2 regions of the Virgibacillus sediminis genome follow, and region 1 is predicted to be linked to the other one. Evidence: riboswitches for the same ligand, from Rfam matches in the RefSeq annotation. Region 1 holds a riboswitch; the other holds the start of a gene.

Region 1 (4,745 bases):
GATGCTCTTCATCCCCCGGATAATAGATTCGGCTCACTTTGGGATGGCCCTTCAGCTTCGCAAAGACTTTCTCTGCATTATCACAATGGCGATCCATGCGAATCGGCAATGTTTTAAGGCCGCGCAACAGCAGCCAGGCATCAAATGGTGACATCATACCTCCCATATCCTTCCGTGTCGTCATCGCCATCTCATCAAGAAAATCCTTCTTGCCAGCCACCAGTCCTGCAACGACATCCCCATGGCCGCCGATATATTTGGTCGCACTGTGAACCACCACATCACAGCCAAGCTCCAAGGGCCGCTGCAGATAGGGCGAGGAGAAGGTATTGTCCACGATGACAGGGATATTGAATTCTCCGGCCACCTCTGCCACCATCTGTAAATCAATCAGCTTCATCGTCGGATTGACCGGTGTTTCCACATACACAGCCACCGTTTCGGGCCGAATCTGTGAACGGATCTCCTCCTTGGTATCCATTTCAGAAAAATCATGCTGGATATTATACTTTTCCTCGAGCATCGTCAGCAGGCCAAATGTGCAACCATACAGGCCGGAGGAACAAAGAATATGATCATTCGCCTTTGTCAATGAGACAAGCACCGCAGAGACCGCCGCCATGCCAGTGGCAAATGCCAGCCCCCGCTCCGCTTTTTCCAGTGCGGCAATACGCTCCTCCAATACGGCAACCGTTGGATTTCCAAGCCTCGAATAGACAAATCCCTCCTCCTCTCCGGAAAAACGCCGTTCCCCCTGTTCTGCCGTATCAAAGGTATATGTCGAAGTCTGGAACAACGGGACCGAAAGACTGCCCAGCATTTCTTTGGAGTCATATCCTTCATGAATCACTTCTGTCTCGAACCTGTTCGTTTTATCTGCCATCACGGAACCCCCCGGGCTAGTTTTGAAAAACATATCTACTACTATTCTATTCTGGAAATCTGATTTTTGAAAGCGTTTTCTATAAATTATTCAATCTTGCCTATTGCTTTTATTTATATTTGCTCCTAAACTTGTCTTATTTGCTCGTCGTACCATGAATCCACCTGTCTCAGCAGGCAGTAAAAAGAAAGCAGCTCCCTGCGCAGAGGGAGTTTTTACATAGAGAGGAGTCTTACCATGAAAGACAACCAGGAAAAGCTTGGAATCCTGTATGCGACGGGAGCCTATTTCTTATGGGGCTTCCTGCCGATTTACTGGAAATTGGCAGATCACGTGCCTGCAGGCCAGGTCCTTGCCCACCGCATTATCTGGGCCTTCGTATTTATGGCTGCTGTGATCATGCTTACCGGAAAACGGCATACCATTCTCCAGGAGGCCAAGTCCATTATCCAACACAAAAGGCAGTTTTGGGGGATCACAGCCGCTTCCGTCCTTATCAGCCTCAACTGGCTCACATTCATTTGGGCAGTCAACAGCGACCATGTCATCCAGGCCAGTCTCGGTTATTATATCAATCCGCTGGTCAGCATCCTGCTTGGCGTCATCGTTTTGAAGGAACGCTTTACCGGCAGCCAGCTGCTTTCTTTCATCTTGGCAGCCGCGGGCGTTCTCTACCTCACCGTCAGTTACGGTGTATTCCCATGGGTATCTCTGATTCTCGCGTTCACCTTTGCCTTTTATGGCCTGCTGAAAAAAATGGTCCGGGTAAGCACTATGGCGGGGCTGACCATCGAAACGCTGATCGTCACACCGATCGCCCTTATCTATCTATCTCTCATCACGGACAATTCTTTTACCTGGGCAGAACCTTTATCAGCAACAAACCTTGTCCTAGTCGGTAGTGGAGCCGTCACCGCCATTCCCCTGCTGCTGTTTGCCAGTGGAGCCAAGCAGATTCCGCTAGCTATGGTGGGATTTTTGCAGTATATCGCACCGACACTCATGCTGCTGTTAGGTGTATTCCTCTATCAAGAGCCATTTACCCAGGCACATCTCGTAGCCTTCCTCTTGATTTGGACTGCACTGATCATCTACATGGCGTCCACCTACAGAAGGAATCTTCGGACGAAAAGGTCCCAGAGTCCATTACCTAAATAAAAAGAGCGATCTTTTTATTGCTCCGATTCAGATGGGGGTCGCACGAGTGAGGTATCTCGAACGTCCGGGCGATATTTTCACGCTCCTGCTGATTCCCCGTACGTCCGAGCGATATCTCCGCTCTCCTGCTGATTCCCCGAACGTCCGGGCGATATTTTCACGCGCCCCTCCCGCTAACTAAAGCATCATCTCACAATTAATTTTCTAAATCTATTGACATGACTGTAAATTAAAGTCTATAATGTTTAGTAATTTAGTAAGATTAATATCTCTTATCACGAGTGGTGGAGGGAATAGGCCCCGCGAAGCCCGGCAACCGTAAAGCGAGTGTACAACTTGCCTTTAAAGGTGCTACATCCTACAGATCCATATCCGATCTGGAAGATAAGAGGAGGACCGGTCGATAACCACAGCCCTCTTCTTAGGAAGAGGGCTTTTTTATCTCCTTCCTCCATCTTCGGGAATGGTAACCATCAGTTAACTCAAAACCAAGGAGGAATTATTTATGTCTCAATTTCATTCATTCAACCCGGAAACCGTATTACTACATGGAGGACAGCAGCCTGATCCTGCAACAGGTTCCCGTGCGGTTCCGATCTATCAGACTACTTCTTATGTTTTCCGTGATACCGAACATGCGCAGAATCTTTTCGGCCTGGCAGAACCGGGCAACATCTACAGCCGGATTATGAATCCGACCGTAGACGCCTTTGAGCAGCGGATGGCCCAGCTGGAGGACGGTGTCGGTGCGGTAGCTACGTCTTCCGGGATGGCTGCGATTACTTTATCGATCCTCAATCTGGCCAGCTCAGGCGATGAAATTGTCGCCGACAGCAATCTTTACGGCGGTACATACAATCTGTTTGCCAACACCCTGCCACGCTACGGCATCGATGTAAAATTTGTAGATGGAACCGATCCGGAAGCAATTCGCGCCGCCATCACGAAGAAGACGAAAGCCGTATTTGGAGAAATCATCACCAACCCAAGCCTGTATGTATTCGATGTTGAGAAGGTTGCCGAAATTGCGCATGAGCATGAGATCCCGCTGATCATTGATAATACATTTGCCACTCCATACGTAGCCAAGCCGCTTACATGGGGAGCCGATATCGTCGTCCATTCAGCAACCAAATGGATTGGCGGCCACGGCACGACTATCGGCGGGGTTGTTGTCGACGGCGGACGCTTCAATTGGGACAACGAACGATTCCCTGGATTTACAGAACCGGATGAAAGCTATGCCGGCCTTCAGTATAAAAACTTGGGCCCTGCCGCTTTCATCACCAAACTGCGTGTGCAGCTCCTGCGCGATATCGGTGCTTCCTTAAGCCCGCAGAATGCTTTCCTTCTTTTGCAAGGATTGGAGACCCTGCATCTGCGCATTGAACGCCATACAAAGAATGCAGAAGAAGTAGCCTCCTATCTGGAGAAGCATCCTGCTGTTGAATGGGTCAGCTTCCCAGGCCTAAAATCCCATCCATCACATGAGCTGGCGAAGAAGTACTTTGCATTTGGCTATGGCTCGGTGATCACATTCGGTATAAAGGGCGGCAGAGATGCAGGAAGGACACTTATTGATAATGTAGAACTCTGGTCCCACGTGGCAAATGTAGGGGATGCCAAGTCGCTGATCATCCATCCTGCCTCCACCACGCACCAGCAGCTGACAGCGGAAGATCTGCAGAAGAGCGGGGTAACAGAAGAATTGGTACGCCTCTCCGTCGGCATTGAATCGCCGCAGGATGTACTGGCAGATCTGGACCAGGCCATTTCCAAAGCTACCGGCGAACAGGGATTGCATGATTCCAATGAACAGAATGCTGTCAAGTGGCTGCTCGCTTCCCCATTTGACCGGAGCGGCGGCGCTGTACGCAAAAAAGTGATTGTTGCACTAGGCGATCACCCATCCAGCAGCAAATTGAAAAATCTCGGTTTTGAGGTAATAGCTGTCAACGATGCTTCCGACCTCGGCGAAGATATTGAGGCAGTCGATGCCATCCTGGCTGACGGGAAACAGCTTTCACAAACAGCCGTCGACCAGTTCATCAATAAACAAGCTAAAATCATCTGGGTCGACAACCCGGGGGATGCGGAAGACGCATTGGAAAACGCCAAGGCGGCAGGCCTTACAATCATCAGCGATAAGAATGCTTATGAAGAGGCAGTACAGTTGAGAAACAACCGTTCGGCACACAGGACAGTGGAAGTGTAAACCAGGCTGGTAATAATGAATCCCACCGATCAACCTGTACCGCACCATACAAATCAGGGGACGCTGCTCTACGGAGCTCATCCCCTGATTTTTTCATTGAAATCGAGGATTTCCATGCTTCCGGCAGATGTTTAAATTCCATTCATACGGGAAACATACATGATAGCCCATGAAAGACCGCCTTTTCCCAAGGCGTTTTTTTAATTTACCTATCATTAGATTCAGCTATTATCGAATAGGCTTCAGGGAAGACTTATATTATAATAATAGAAAGATATATTTTGCGCTGCATGGGTGTGGTTACGTTGAGGAGAAGAAATATGGTCATGACCATTATTACAATACTTTTATTGGCAGCCGGGACCTCATGGATTCTGGCTGCTCAGAAATCCCCTTTTGAAAATGTGGAAATCCCTCAGGAAGAAGAATTTTCTCCACCGGAAGAGCCTCCGGAGGAAGAGGCTGCAACAGAGGAGGAACCTCCGGAAG
Region 2 (4,745 bases), 110 kb from region 1:
ATCCTCTTCACTCATATCTTCGCGTACAATCAAAGCATTCATGATGGCAGCTGTTGGAACTGCTTCCTCATTGCCATACGTATCTGCCGGTATTTCCATTGGTACAAAATAGGACTGATCCTGGGCGATTTCCTCTACATCTTCCTGTTTGATGGTTACCAGCCGGATGTCCAGTGATTCGGAAAGCTCTAACAGGGAAGCATTAGGAAGCCCACTGGTCAGGAAAGCGGCATCCAATTGACCTGCCCTCAGTCCATCGGCTGCTTCAGCATACCCTAAATAATCAACTTCCAAGTCGTCATAGGTTATCCCATGTCCTTTCAGAAGATTACGGGCGTTCACCTCTACACCGGAGTTTTGGTCGCCAACCGCTACCCGTTTTCCTTCCAGGTCTGAAAGGGTTTCTATTCCAGAATCGGCTGTAGTCACTACTTGTACATAGTTAGGGTATAATGCTGCTATCTGATTGACTTTCTCAATCGGTGCGTCAAAGTTCCCCGTCCCCTCGACTGCCTGACTCACAACATCACTCATGGTGAAAGCCATTTCAATTTTATCTTCTTTCATCAAGTTGACGTTTTCCACGGAAGCTCCTGTGGTCTGTGTTCTTGAATTAATTCCGAATTCATTACTATATGTTTCCGCCAAGGTTGTGCCAATAATGTTGTATGGACCGGAAGAACCACCAGTCGCGATGGTGACGATATTTGTATCGAGTCCTTCTCCATTGCCTCCTGCTTCACCGCCTGATTCTTCATTCCCACCGCCACAGGCAGCAAGCAGCATCAAAACCAATACCCCTAATGCCAAACCTATTTTATTTCGTAACAATTCTATTACCCCCTTTATAAGATTCCAAAAATAGTATACAGCAAACGGTTTCAATTGGGAAGTAACTTACCATTATTTTGAATTTGTTAAATATTACCCGATATATATACAAAAAAACAGGCTGCACCGGAATAGTAATTTCCAGTGCAGCCTGCTTTTCTTAATATCTATTATTTCCATACATCCTTGGCAATGTCGAGGACATGGCGGATTTTTTCCCATTGCTGTTCCTCAGTAATATCATTACCTTCTTCAGTAGAAGCAAATCCACATTGCGGGCTGAGGGCCAACTGGTCGGCCGGCAAATACTCAGCAGCTTTGGAAATGCGTTGTTTCACTTCTTCCTTGTCTTCCAGCTCGCCGAACTTAGTAGTAATGAGTCCGAGGACCACATGCAAGTCATCTCTATTCACATGCTTGAGGGGCTCGAATCCACCAGAACGTTCATCATCAAATTCAAGGAACAGCCCATCAACTTGAAGTTTACTGAAAATAATTTCAGAAACCGCATCATAAGACCCCTCACTGAAATAGTGGGAACGGTAGTTGCCTCGGCAGATGTGCATGGTTATCAGCATGTCATCCGGACGGCCTTCCAATGATTCATTAATCGCACGGGTAAACAGTTCCTGCAGCTTCTCCGGGTCATACCCCTTGTCGCGGAGGGATTGGAGACCCTTCTCAGATAAGAAAGTTGCCCAGGAAGTGTCATCCAGCTGCAAATAGCGGCAGCCGGCATCATAGAATGCGCGGATGGCCTTCTTGTAAGCTTTGGTCAAATCCGGCAGAATGTCCTCCACGCCATATGTATCCTCGTCAATTTCTCCTCGCAGGAGAAGCATGTTCGGACTTGGTATGGTCATTTTAGGTACATGGTTTTCTCCTACTTGCTCATGCAAAAACTTGTAATGTTCCAGGAAGGGATGCCTTTCATCAAAATCCACCTTATCCTCTACCTTGATAATATAGGACTTTGTTTCAATCCCTTTAAAGCTCAGCCCAGATCCTGGGTCGTATCCCCTTACCCCTACAAGGTTTTCAAGGAAATCAAAATGCCACCAGGAACGGCGAAATTCGCCATCCGTGATGGATTGCAGCCCTGCTTCCTTCTGCTTCTCCACCAACTTGATGATCTCTTCATCTTCGACCTTCCGCAGCTGTTCTGCTGTAATTTCTCCATTTGCATGTTGCAATCTTGCCTGCTTCAAGCGCTCCGGCCGCAGCAGACTTCCTACATGATCCCCTTTAAAAGGAGCCTTCTTCTCTAACTTTACTGCCATGATTCGTCCCTCTCCTTCTATGGTGTAATAATGAAAAAGGGCCTCTCGCATAAGAAGAGACCCTGCATAAAGCAATTCATCCCTCTTATCATTCAAGCCGCCAGACGACTTGCTGGAAGTAGCACCTTGTCGGGAAAAACAGGTTGCTGAGGCTTCATTGGTCCAGTCCCTCGGCCTCTCCGGATAAGAACAATTCATTTAATTGTCTGTATTTTCATATCTAGTATGATAGCATTTTTTCCTCTAAAAGCAAAGGGGTTGATTAATCCCATTGATATGGTGTCTGCTGATAGACATAATAATTGAGCCAATTAGAGAACAGCAGATGTGTATGGGACCTCCATGTATTCAAAGGATGCTGGTTTACATCGTTATTCGGAAAATAATTCTCAGGTATGCTGATATCAAGCCCTTTGCTCAAGTCGCGGGCATATTCTTCTGCAAGCGTATCTGCATCATATTCCAAATGGCCCGTAACCATGATATGCTTCTCATCCTTGGATAAAATTATGAAAGCGCCCGCCTCTTCGGAAGAAGACAGCAGCAGAAGGCGCGGGTCTTTCTCTATATCTTCCATGGAAACGGCAGTATAGCGGGAATGAGGGGCATTGAAGATATCCTCAAACCCACGGACCAGATTGATGGTCTGGTCGGAAACCCGGTGCTGATAGATGCCGGAGAGCTTCTTCGGCAGCGGATACTTGTTGATTCCATAATGATAATACAAGGAAGCCTGTGCCCCCCAACAAATATTCAGTACGGAAGTGACATTGCTCTTGCTCCACTCCATGATCTCTGTCAATTCGTCCCAATAGTCCACTTCTTCAAACTCAAGGTGTTCAATGGGTGCTCCGGTTATGATCATTCCATCAAAGCGGCGGTCCTTTACCTCTCCGAATGTTTCATAGAACGTGTCTAAATGAGATTTGCTAGTATTCTTCGCTTCATGTGTCTTCATCCTCAGAAAGGAAATGTTCACCTGCAACGGCGTATTGCCAAGCAGACGAAGGAGCTGCAGTTCAGTTCTTTCCTTTTCTGGCATGAGGTTGACGATAAGGATATTCAACGGACGGATATCCTGTGATCTGGCACGATCCTCATCCATTACAAATATCTTTTCATGCCTCAGCTCTTCAGTTGCTGGCAGTTCCTTTGGTATATTTATTGGCAACAGCATCTCCCCCTGTGTATGCTCAGATAATGCTTACTATTATAAAGATAATGCAAAATTCCCGCAACAGCTTCGGCTGGAATAAAATAGGGAAACTTAATTTTCCACCTAAATTTATGCTGTAAGCCATTTTGCTGCAGACAGTAAATCGGGAAATACATAATCAGCATCAACACCGTCCAAAATGCCGTCTCCTATCAGAATAGTCCTTACTCCCGCCTTCTTCCCGGCCTGGATATCTGGTTCCCGGTCACCGGCCATAAAACTTTCCTTTATATCAACCTGATGCTTTTCAGCCAAATCTAAAATCATCTGGGGTTTCGGCTTCCGGCATGCACAGTTTGCATGCGGTTTATGAGGGCAGTAAGCAATATCATCAATCACTGCTCCGTACTCGTGCAGATCCTGCTGCATCTTGTTATGTATTTCTATCAATGCTTCTTTCGCCATAAAGCCAAGTCCCACTCCTCCCTGGTTTGTCACCACAAACACCTTGAACCCCGCTTTATTCAGCAGATGAATTGCCTCTCCAACCCCAGGCAGCAAATAAAAATCTTCCGGACTATTAACGAATTGGACACGGTCCGTAAGCACTTCATTCAAGACCCCGTCCCGATCAAGAAATATTCCTTTGGACAATGCAGACTCTCCTTTCGTCCAGTAAAAGAGGCTGAGACAAACGTTTTTTATCCCAACCTCTCATCCGTATTATAATTCCAGTTCTTGTGGCGGCTGACCCGTTTTATTCATTAGGCGGATACCGATAGGCTCTATTTCCAGAACCACATAATTCGGATCGTCGGGTCCTTCCATATACATCGCCAAATCTTCGCTCCACAGCCTGCTGCGCATCTCCTCTGAATCATTGAGACGTACCTTGCCTTGGTACTCTACATAATCATCGCCAAATCCCTCTCCTTCATACCCGATCAGGATGTGTGTATAGGGGTTTTCCTCAATCTCCTCCGTCTTATCCGTATCTTTGCTTGTAGGGGTATAAAGCTTCAAGCCATCATGATAAAAGGTCATATAACGGGAGTGCGGCTTATCTCCTTTAACAGTTGCCATGGTCCCTACCGAACTCTCTTGAAGAATCTTTTCCACTGTGGATCTAATATCCTTTTGATCCATCTAAGACCACTCCTTTTCCTCCGTTTCTTCATAGTGTTCCTTATCTTTGCCGAAAATAAACTCCTCCCACCTAGATAAGCTGGTGACCCAGCGCCTTGTCTGGAGCCTAGTTATTGATAACTTATCCTTCGAAAGCTGGGGGGGTTTTTTGTTGGGCGTTAGGAGGTGGATATGGCCATGGCTCTACCTATAAAAAAGCAATTGCACCCGGAACGAGGCAATTGCTTCTATACTTTCTCGGCCAACAGTTTCTCAAACCTGGCTATCAATGCAAATATATATGCCGTATTTTTCGAGACGTAGGATGCCTCTTTCCTCACACCTGGTTCTCC

The links. A riboswitch is a leader RNA that binds a small molecule or an ion and turns the genes downstream of it on or off. The one in region 1 is predicted to bind S-adenosylmethionine.
Region 2: it holds a riboswitch for S-adenosylmethionine, as region 1 does, so the genes downstream of both, ACFODW_RS12100 (5-methyltetrahydropteroyltriglutamate--homocysteine S-methyltransferase) here and ACFODW_RS11615 (PLP-dependent aspartate aminotransferase family protein) in region 1, are expected to answer to the same signal.

The regions. Positions count from the first base shown of each region.
Region 1 is NZ_JBHRRZ010000017.1:122,016-126,760, forward strand. Features, by position in the region: gene megL (methionine gamma-lyase) at 1-883, opposite strand, end outside; gene rarD (EamA family transporter RarD) at 1,121-2,041, shown strand; SAM riboswitch class I at 2,311-2,432, shown strand; gene ACFODW_RS11615 (PLP-dependent aspartate aminotransferase family protein) at 2,547-4,256, shown strand; gene ACFODW_RS11620 (SGNH/GDSL hydrolase family protein) at 4,577-4,745, shown strand, end outside.
Region 2 is NZ_JBHRRZ010000017.1:231,668-236,412, forward strand. Features, by position in the region: gene ACFODW_RS12095 (TAXI family TRAP transporter solute-binding subunit) at 1-786, opposite strand, end outside; gene ACFODW_RS12100 (5-methyltetrahydropteroyltriglutamate--homocysteine S-methyltransferase) at 1,002-2,111, opposite strand; SAM riboswitch class I at 2,194-2,301, opposite strand; gene metA (homoserine O-acetyltransferase MetA) at 2,374-3,282, opposite strand; gene ACFODW_RS12110 (D-glycero-alpha-D-manno-heptose-1,7-bisphosphate 7-phosphatase) at 3,397-3,921, opposite strand; gene ACFODW_RS12115 (pyridoxamine 5'-phosphate oxidase family protein) at 3,991-4,413, opposite strand; gene ACFODW_RS12120 (hypothetical protein) at 4,641-4,745, opposite strand, start outside.